2 regions of the Shinella sp. JR1-6 genome follow, and region 2 is predicted to be linked to the other one. Evidence: riboswitches for the same ligand, from Rfam matches in the RefSeq annotation. Region 2 holds a riboswitch; the other holds the start of a gene.
What was found. A riboswitch is a leader RNA that binds a small molecule or an ion and turns the genes downstream of it on or off. The one in region 2 is predicted to bind thiamine pyrophosphate.
Positions count from the first base shown of each region.

Region 1: linked by a shared signal. The riboswitch ahead of thiB (thiamine ABC transporter substrate binding subunit) and the one ahead of thiC (phosphomethylpyrimidine synthase ThiC) in region 2 are both predicted to bind thiamine pyrophosphate.

Region 1 covers NZ_SHMI01000008.1:181,575-186,288, reverse strand. Annotated here, with positions in the region: gene thiQ (thiamine ABC transporter ATP-binding protein) at 1-348, opposite strand, end outside; gene thiP (thiamine/thiamine pyrophosphate ABC transporter permease) at 341-1,963, opposite strand; gene thiB (thiamine ABC transporter substrate binding subunit) at 1,968-2,975, opposite strand; TPP riboswitch at 3,014-3,128, opposite strand; gene EXZ48_RS16655 (FAD-binding oxidoreductase) at 3,220-4,527, opposite strand; gene EXZ48_RS16650 (glutamine synthetase family protein) at 4,527-4,714, opposite strand, start outside.
Region 2 covers NZ_SHMI01000001.1:139,975-144,688, forward strand. Annotated here, with positions in the region: gene thiO (glycine oxidase ThiO) at 1-34, opposite strand, end outside; gene thiC (phosphomethylpyrimidine synthase ThiC) at 37-1,860, opposite strand; TPP riboswitch at 1,954-2,070, opposite strand; gene EXZ48_RS00655 (Bax inhibitor-1/YccA family protein) at 2,205-2,921, opposite strand; gene EXZ48_RS00660 (anti-sigma factor) at 2,953-3,726, opposite strand; gene EXZ48_RS00665 (sigma-70 family RNA polymerase sigma factor) at 3,713-4,258, opposite strand; gene EXZ48_RS00670 (YqaA family protein) at 4,312-4,714, opposite strand, start outside.

The DNA of each region.
Region 1 (4,714 bases), on a different contig from region 2:
GGCAAACACGCTCTCTCGCGCCGCCGCATCCAGCCGCAGCGCTGGATCGATACCGAGGCCGACATTGTCGGCAACCGTCAGGTGCGCGAAAAGATTGTTGTCCTGGAAGATGATCGAGACCGGCCGTTCCGCGGGATCCTGCCCTGCCATGGTTTCGCCGAGCAGCCGGACATCGCCTGAGGCCGGCGCCTGGAAGCCGGCGATAACGTTGAACAGCGTCGATTTTCCCGCGCCCGAGGGGCCGACGACTGCGACCGCGGCACCGGCTGGAATGGCGCAGTCGAAGGATAGCCGCTTTTCCCCGAAGTGCACGGCGACATCTGTGAGGTGGATGGCAAGGTCAGGCATCGGTGCTTGGTCTTTCAGTCGGGCGCTCCGCCGCGGTCGAGGGCAGCGTCAGGAGAAGGCATATTGCGCCGAGCAGCAGGGCGATGCCGGCGGCATCCGCGGTGCGATAGCTCGCCATGCGGGAGTAGAGCAGCCACGGCAGAGTGGTGAACCCTTCCGCACCGAAGATGGCGACGGCACCGAGATCGCCGAGCGACAGCGCCATGGCGAAGGCAAAGGCGGTGAGCAGCGGTTTCCTGAGGGCGGGCAGGTCAATCCATCGCAGGCGATGCATTCCGGTGACGCCCAGGCTGAGCGCGAGCCGGGCGGTGCGGATGAGATGGGTGCGGTAGGCTGGCTCCAGCACGCGCACGACGAAGGGCAGCGCCATCAGCGCGTTGAGCACGGTGACGACGGCGGGGGCGAAGCGTCCGGTCTCGCCGAAGGTTCTCAGCAAGAGGAACCAGCCCGTAGCGACGACGACCGGCGGCACGAGCAGGATCAGCGAACCGACCGCGGGCAGAGCACGAGCCATCAGCCGTGTGGCGAGGTCGACCTTGCCCGTCTCGGCCAGCCGCGGCACGAGCACGATGGGCAGCGCGATCGAAAGGCTGAGGCAGGCCGAGGCGAAGGAAACTGCAAGGCTGGTGACGAGCGCCCGGTGCAGCAGCGGATCGAGCGCCAGCCGGCCGAGATCGGCGGAAAGGCCTGAGACGAGGGTGGCGACGAGAGGCGCTGCGGTGAAGAGGGTGAAGAGGAGGATGACCAGGCCATCGGGAAGGCGGTGCCGGCGGCCGTCGAAACGGCGGATGGCGCGGCCTGTCGTCATGCCCTCTTCGGGTGGCTTGCCGAACAGCGAGATCAGCCAGAGCAGGCTTGCCGTGACGAAGATCTGCAGGAAGGCGAGCAGGACGGCGCGTTCGGGATCGAAATCGAAGCGCAGCGCCTGGTAGATCGCCACCTCGATCGTCGTTGCCGCCGGCCCGCCGCCGAGCGTCAGCGCGATGGTGAAGCTCGTTGCGCAGAGCATGAAGACGAGTCCGGCGATCCCCGGCAGGACCCGCCGGATGACGGGCCATTCGATAAGCCGGAACACCGCGCCGCTGCCCATGCCGAGATTGGCGGAGGTCAGCCAGTATTCGGCCGGAATGCGCTCGAGGGCCGCCAGCAGGAAGCGTGCGGCGAGCGGCAGGTTGAAGAAGACATGGGCGATCAAGATGCCGGCAAGCCCGTAGACGCTGACCGGGTTCTGCAGCCCGGCGAGCCCGAGCAGGTCGTTGACGACGCCCTGCCGGCCCCAGACCTCGATGACGCCGAGGGCGGCGACCAGCGCCGGCAGGCCGAGCGGTACGACGGACAGCCGGATGATCCAAACGCGGCCGGAAAAATCCCGCTGTCGGGCGAGCGCCCGGGCGACCGGAATGGCGAGCAGGACGGACAGGAGTGTGGAGAGTGTCGCCTGCAGCAGAGTGAACTGCGCGACGCGCCCGATATAGGCATCGAGGAGCGGCGCGCCGGAGCCGGGGCCGGCATGGGCGAGAAGCACGGCGGTCGCCGCACCGACGAAGACCAGCACGGTGCCGAGGGCGAGGCCCCCGGCGACACGCAATGTCCGTCGCTCGGTGCGGGCGAAGATCACGTTACTTGGCGCTCATCGCCGCGAGCCATTCGTCGATCCAGGCCTTGCGGTTGGCTGCAACCTCGTCCGACGACATCAGGAAGGTCTTTTCCGGCTTCACCAGCGCGTCGAAGGCGGCAGGCAGCGGGTCCTTCGTCTTGGCGGCCGGCATCATCCAGTTGGTTTCCGGAATGATCGACTGGAAATCCGGGCCGGTCATGAAGGTCAGGAACTGGCGGGCCAGATCCTTGTCGTCAGCGGTGCGCGTCAGGCCGGCGACTTCGATCTGCACGTAATGGCCTTCGGAGAAGGCGGCGGCCTTGTAACGCTCGGTCTTCTCCGCGATGACGTGGTAGGCCGGTGAGGTCGTGTAGGACAGCACCATCGGCGCCTCGCCCTTGGTGAAGAGGCCATAGGCTTCCGACCAGCCGGGCGTGACGGTCAGCACGCGATCCTTGAGTTTGCCCCAGGCCTCGCCCGCCTTGTCGCCATAAACCGACTTCACCCAGAGCAGCAGGCCGAGGCCGGGCGTCGACGTGCGCGGGTCCTCGATGACGATTTTTTGCGACGGGTCGCCTTCGACGAGGTCCTTGAGGCTCGTCGGCGGGGTCTTCAGCGTCTCGCTGTCATAGACGACGGCGAAATGGCCGTAGTCGTAGGGCAGGAATGTGTCGTCGGAGAAGCCGCCCGGCACGGTGAGGTCCGCCGGCGAAAGGCCATGCGCCTCGAAGAGGCCAGTCGCCTTGGCCTCGGTGATGAGGTTGGTGTCGAGGCCGAGAACGAGGTCGGCCTTGGTGCTTTCGCCTTCGAGCTTCAGGCGCGTCAGAAGTTCCACGCCATCGGCGACGCCGACCCATTCGACCGTGCAGCCGCAGGTCTTCTCGAAGGCTTCCTTGACCTTCGGGCCGGGGCCCCATTCGGCGACGAAGCTCTCGTAGGTGTAGACGGTCAGCGTCTTTTCCTGCGCGAGCGCGGGAAGGGCGAGGGAAACGGCCAGTGCCGCGATGGTGGAGAAAAGTGTCTTGCGCATCCGCGCCTCCTTGTTGTTCACAAAACGGGAGTAGGGCGCAGGATGTGCCGTCTAATCCCTCCGCCGGTACGAGCCGGATCAGGTTCTTCGGGTTGGCGAGACCGCCTCTCAGCCAGTGGAAAAAAAAATCCGCTGGCACCCCGTTAGAGCAAGGCAAGGCATAATCCCGCTTGTGACAGTACGCAAGGGGCAAGCAAAAGGCCGGCGCAAGCGCCGGCCCTGCCGTTCTAAAATGTGTCGGGCCTTAGAGGCCGAAGGCGTCCTTGAACTGATACCACCAGGAGCCGATGGTGGAATATTGCGCACGGAACATGCGCCCACCCGGGAAGGGAATCCAGGGCAGCTTTTCGAACTGGCTGAAGCGCGAGAGATCGCCGTCGACCGCTTCCGAGAGGATGCGGCCGAAGAGATGCGAGCCGGTGACGCCGTGGCCGCTGTAGCCGTGGGCAAAATAGGTGTTCTTGCCGATCTTGCCCATCTGCGGCACGCGCGAGAAGGAGAGGGCGAAGTTGCCGCTCCAGGCGTAGTCGATTTTTACGCCCTTCAGCGAGGGGAAGACCTTTTCGAGGTTTGGGCGGATTTTTGCGCGCACGTCCGCCGGGTCGGTGCCGCCATAGACGGTGCCGCCGCCGAAAATCATGCGCTTGTCGGCGGAGAGGCGGAAGTAGTCGAGGATGTAGCGGACGTCCTCGACGCACATGTCGCTCGGGATCAGCGCATCGGCGCGCTCGGCGCCGAGTGGCTCGGTGGCGACCATCTGGGTGGAGACGGGCATGACGCGCGAAACCAGCTTCGGCACGACATGGCCGAGATAGGCATTGCCGCAAAGCACGGCGACCTTGGCGGTGACGCTGCCCTTCGCCGTGTGGATGACGGGCTTTTCCGCCTCGTGCTCGACGCGGGTGACGGGCGACTGTTCGTAGATCACGCCGCCAAGCGATTCCAGTGCCTTGGCCTCGCCGAGGGTGAGGTTGAGCGGGTGCATGTGGCCGCCGGTCGTGTCCAGCATGCCGCCGATATAGGCGTCGGTGTTGACCAGTTTGCTGATCGCCGCCTTGTCGAGTATCTGGTGGTCGTCCATGCCGTAGCTCTTCCAAAGGGCCTTCTTGTGCTCGAGGTCCTTCATGTGGGCGGGCGTATAGGCGGCATAGATGTTGCCGGTCTTCATGTCGCAATCGATGTCGTATTGCGAGACGATGCGGCGGATAATCTTGCCGCCTTCCTGCACCAGGCCGCCGACGAAGGCGCCGGCCTGATCGCCGTAGCGGCGCTTGATCGTGTCGAGGCTGGCATTGAGACCGTTGACGATCTGCCCGCCGTTGCGGCCCGAGGCGCCCCAGCCGATGCCGGCGCCCTCGACCATCACAACCTTGTAGCCCTTTTCGGCAAGGTGGATGGCGGTGGAAAGGCCGGAATAGCCGGCGCCGAGCACGGCGACGTCGGCGGTGACAGCGCCTTCCAGCACTTTCGGCGTGCGGATGATGTTGCGGGAGGCGGCGTAGTAGCTGTCGGGATAGGCGCCGTTGCCGGCATAGGACTGGGTATTGGCCATCAGACGATTTCCAGGTAGGCGCTGAATTCGAAGTCGGTCACCTGTTCGGCAAAACCGGCGATTTCCTGCCGCTTGCAGGCGATCAGCATGGAGCGGAGATCCGTATCGAAGATCTCCGAGACGATCGAGCCGTTCTCGAAGGCGGTGACGGCAGAGCCCCATTCCGAGGGGATGCGCGGCAGCTGCG
Region 2 (4,714 bases):
CGGCAACGCCGGCCCCTTTGACGAGGACGCGCATGGTCATTCTCCGGCGGGGGCTTCAGCAAGCGGCATGTAGAGGTCGCCGCCGTCGCGATATTTCGCGGCCATGGCCTCCAGCCCCTCCTTCTGCGCCTCGGCACGGATATCGTGCGAGATGCGCATGGAGCAGAATTTCGGGCCGCACATGGAGCAGAAATGCGCCACCTTGTGTGCCTCCTTCGGCAGCGTCTCGTCGTGGAAGGCGCGGGCGGTTTCCGGGTCGAGCGAAAGGTTGAACTGGTCCTCCCAACGGAACTCGAAACGGGCGCGCGACAGCGCGTCGTCGCGGATCTTCGCCGCCGGATGGCCCTTGGCGAGATCGGCGGCGTGGGCGGCGATCTTGTAGGTGATGACGCCGACCTTCACGTCGTCGCGGTCCGGTAGGCCGAGATGTTCCTTCGGCGTGACGTAGCAGAGCATGGCGGTGCCGAACCAGCCGATCATTGCCGCACCGATGCCCGAGGTGATGTGGTCGTAGCCGGGGGCGATGTCGGTCGTCAGCGGCCCGAGCGTGTAGAAGGGCGCCTCGCCACAGACCTTCAACTGCTTGTCCATGTTCTCCTTGATCTTGTGCATCGGCACATGGCCGGGGCCTTCGATCATGACCTGGCAGTCCTTTGCCCAGGCGATCTGCGTCAGCTCGCCGAGCGTTTCGAGTTCGGCGAACTGCGCGGCGTCGTTGGCGTCAGCGATCGAGCCGGGGCGCAGGCCGTCACCGAGCGAGAAGGAGACGTCATAGGCGCGGCAGATGTCGCAGATTTCCTCGAAATGTTCGTAGAGGAAGCTTTCCCGGTGGTGATGAAGACACCACTTGGCCATGATCGAGCCGCCACGCGAGACGATGCCGGTGACGCGGTTGACGGTGAGCGGAATATAGGCGAGCCGCACGCCGGCATGGATGGTGAAATAATCGACGCCCTGTTCGGCCTGCTCGATCAGCGTATCGCGGAAAACCTCCCAGGTGAGGTCCTCGGCAATGCCGTTGACCTTTTCCAGCGCCTGGTAGAGCGGCACGGTGCCGATCGGGACCGGTGAATTGCGGATGATCCATTCGCGGATGTTGTGGATGTTTCGGCCGGTGGAGAGGTCCATGACCGTATCGCCGCCCCAGCGGATCGCCCAGACCATCTTCTCGACCTCTTCCGCCATGGAGGAGGTGACGGCGGAATTGCCGATATTGGCGTTGATCTTCACCAGGAAATTCCGGCCGATGATCATCGGCTCGGCTTCCGGGTGGTTGATGTTGGCGGGAATGATCGCCCGGCCGCTTGCGACTTCCTTGCGGACGAATTCCGGCGTGACGAAGTCGGGGATGTGGGCGCCGAAACTCTCGCCGTCGCGGATGAGCGCCTCTTTCGCGGCCTTGCGGCCGAGGTTTTCGCGGATGGCGATGAATTCCATTTCCGGCGTGATGATGCCTGCGCGGGCATAGGCGAGCTGTGTCACCGCCTTGCCGTTTGTCGCCCGGCGAGGCCGGTTGCGCACGGGAAACTCGGGTGTCAGCCGCTCCCCGGTGGCAAAGCCGTTGTCCTCCGGACGGATGTGGCGGCCGTCATAGTCCTCGGTATCCCCGCGTGCGGCGACCCAGGCCTCGCGAAGCCGCGGCAGGCCGCTTTCGATCGAGACGACATGGGTGGGGTCGGTATAGGGGCCGGAGGCGTCGTAGACGATGACTGGCGGTTCGCCGGAGGTCGGGTGCAGGGCGATCTCGCGCATCGGCACGCGGATCTGCGGGTGCTGCTCGCCGGCGATGTGGATCTTTCGCGAGGCGGGCAGGGCGCCTGTCGTGACGGTGGGAGTGAGCTTCTGGGCGGCAATATTCATTCGTGAGGCTCCAAGTTTGCGATTGGAGACCCAGTCCTAGAGCCGGAATGATGGAAGGACGCGTAGGCGGAATCCGGGTTGCGGATTTCGGGTTCTACAGCGCTTGCACCGTCCCTACGCCAGTATGAACTGGATCAGGTTCAACGGGTCACTGCGCTGCGAATGCCAGCAGTATCTCAGCCCCTTGTCGGGACCCCCCTGGTGAATGCTCTAAGCAAAGACGCTGCCGGCTGATTTGTCAACCGGGTAAAATTCGTAAGAAATTACTTACGTATATTGCGGTGCGAGAAGCAAAAAACGGCGGGGTTTTGCCCCGCCGTTTCCTCTTGAATCATTTGCGAAAACTATTCGCGCTCGCCAGTGAAATTCAGAAGAAGCTGGAAGATGTTGACGAAGTTCAGGTACAGCGAAAGCGCCCCGAACACGGCCATCTTCTGCTGCGATTCCTGGTCGATGTTTTCAGCATACTGCTGCTTGATGTTCTGCGTGTCCCAGGCGGTGAGGCCGACGAAGACGACGATGCCGATCACGGAAATTGCGAACTGCAGCGCGCTCGAACCGAGGAAGATGTTGACGACCGAGGCGATCACGACGCCGATAAGGCCCATGATCAGGAACGAGCCGAACTTCGCGAGGTCACGCTTCGTCACGTAGCCATAGAGGCTCGTCGCGCCGAACATCGAGGCGGCGATGAAGAAGGTGCGGGCGATGCTCGTGCCGGTGAAGACGAGGAACACCGAGGCGAGCGACAGGCCCATGACGGCGCAGAAAGCCCAGAAGGTCATCTGCGCGGTGCTGGCCGACATCGTCTGGATCTTGAATGAGAAAAAGAAGACGAAGGCGAGCGGCGCCAGCATCACCACCCACTTCAGCGGGGAGGAGAAGATCGGCACGTAGAGGGCCGGCGTCGAGCCGACGATGAAGGCGATGAGGCCGGTGATCACAAGGCCGGCGCCCATATAGTTGTAGACGCGCAGCATGTGCTGGCGCAGGCCCTCGTCGAAGAGGGCGGCCGACTGCGCCTGCGCGCCGTAGCCAAATCGCTGTTGTACGGGATCCATCGAATAACTCCTTCGGTTTGGACGCGGTTGATCAGTAGAGCGTGCGCGAAAGATCGCGCGCGGTTTCCGCCAGGTCGTCGGCCTTGCGGCTTTCCGAAACCAGCGCATAGGCGACATCGCCGATCTGCCAGTAGGCGGCACGGGCATTGTCGGCGTGGAAGAGCAGGACGTGCTGCACGCCGAACGAGCCGGGGCGCACCGCAAAGAGCGACAGGCGCTCGCCCTTGCGTGGTTCCAGCACCAGTTCGACGCTCGGACCATAGGCCGAGGGGAAGACCTGCGTGTCGATCACGCCCCAACCCTTCGGCAGGTCCGGCAGCACGATCGCGGTTGCAGAGCGGATCTCCGCCGGATCGAAGGTCTCGGTTTCCGGCTGGGATGCCATAGTATCGCGCAGCAGCGTCGTCTTGTGCGCGCGCACCGCCTCCTCCACGAAGGCAGGCGGGGGCGTGGAGGCCACGACCTCGGTGGCGCCGAAGGGGCCGAGCACGGCATGGGCCGTCCAGCCGGCGGCCACGAAGAGGGCGATGGTCGCAGCACGGCGGAAGACGGAGAAGATGCGGCGACGCGACAGCGCGCGTTCCAGGAGCCGGGCGGCCTCGCGCGTTTCCTGCCGCGTCACCGTGCGGTGGTCGGCAAGTGCCAGGCGCAGCTCGTCGCGCACGCGCAGATCCTTCATGATCTGCGCCGCGACCTCCGGCCGTTCCGAAAGATAGGCCTCGACCTCGATGCGCCGGCCGACGGCGAGCTGCTCGTCGACATAGGCGTTGAGATCGGATTCGAGAATGGGGTCATTGCTTGTCATCGCCAGTGCCTCCGACGATTCTGAGATGCGTGACGGGAGCGGCGCTGCCGCTCTGTTCGAAGGCGCGCAGCCGCTGGCGCGCGCGGGCGACACGCGACATCAGCGTGCCGACCGGGATGCCGAGCGTTTCGGCTGCTTCCTGGTAGGAAAGTTCCTCGATCGCGACGAGGTGCAACGCTTCGCGCTGTTCTTCCGGCAGGGCGAAGAACGCGTTGCGCAGCTGCGTCAGGCGCACCGAATGGTCCTGGTTTGCCGGGATGGAGACCTCTGCCAGCTCCGCGGCGGCGTCGTGGCGGCGCTCCTGCGAGCGGCGCTGGCGCAGGCGGTCGATATGCGCATTGTGCAGGATCGACATCAGCCAGTTGCGTACGCTGGCGCCGGTGCGGAAGGTGGACTGCCGCTCATAGGCCTTGACCAGCGCATCGTGCACCAGGTCCTCGGCCTCGTCCGGATTGCGGACGAGCGAGAGCGCATAGCGCCTCAGCGCTGCGAGCTGTCCGATCACGTTGAAGCCGGGTGTCTTTCCGTTCATACCCCAATATACGAAAGCCGGGCGACGCCCATTCCATCCCCTCCAGAAAAATTTCAGAGCCAGTGGAGCACGAGAGCGGCAAGCACGATATAGCGGCCGAACTTGGCAATCGAAACGACGGCAAGGAAGCGCAGGAACGGTTCACGCATGATGCCGGCCGCCACCGTCAGCGGATCGCCGATGATCGGCATCCAGCTCAGCAGCAGGCTCCACCAGCCGTATTTGCGATACCATCGGCCGGCCCGGTCAAGGCTTTTGTCGCTGACGGGAAACCACCGCGCGCCGCGAAACCGCTCGACGCCACGGCCGAGCAGCCAGTTGACGACGGAACCCAGCACGTTGCCGATGCCGGCGACGAGGATCAGCAGCACAGGGGAATAGGTGCCGGTGGCCAGCAAGCCGCCGAGCACCGCTTCCGACTGGGCCGGCAGGATGGTGGCGGCGACGAGCGCGGCG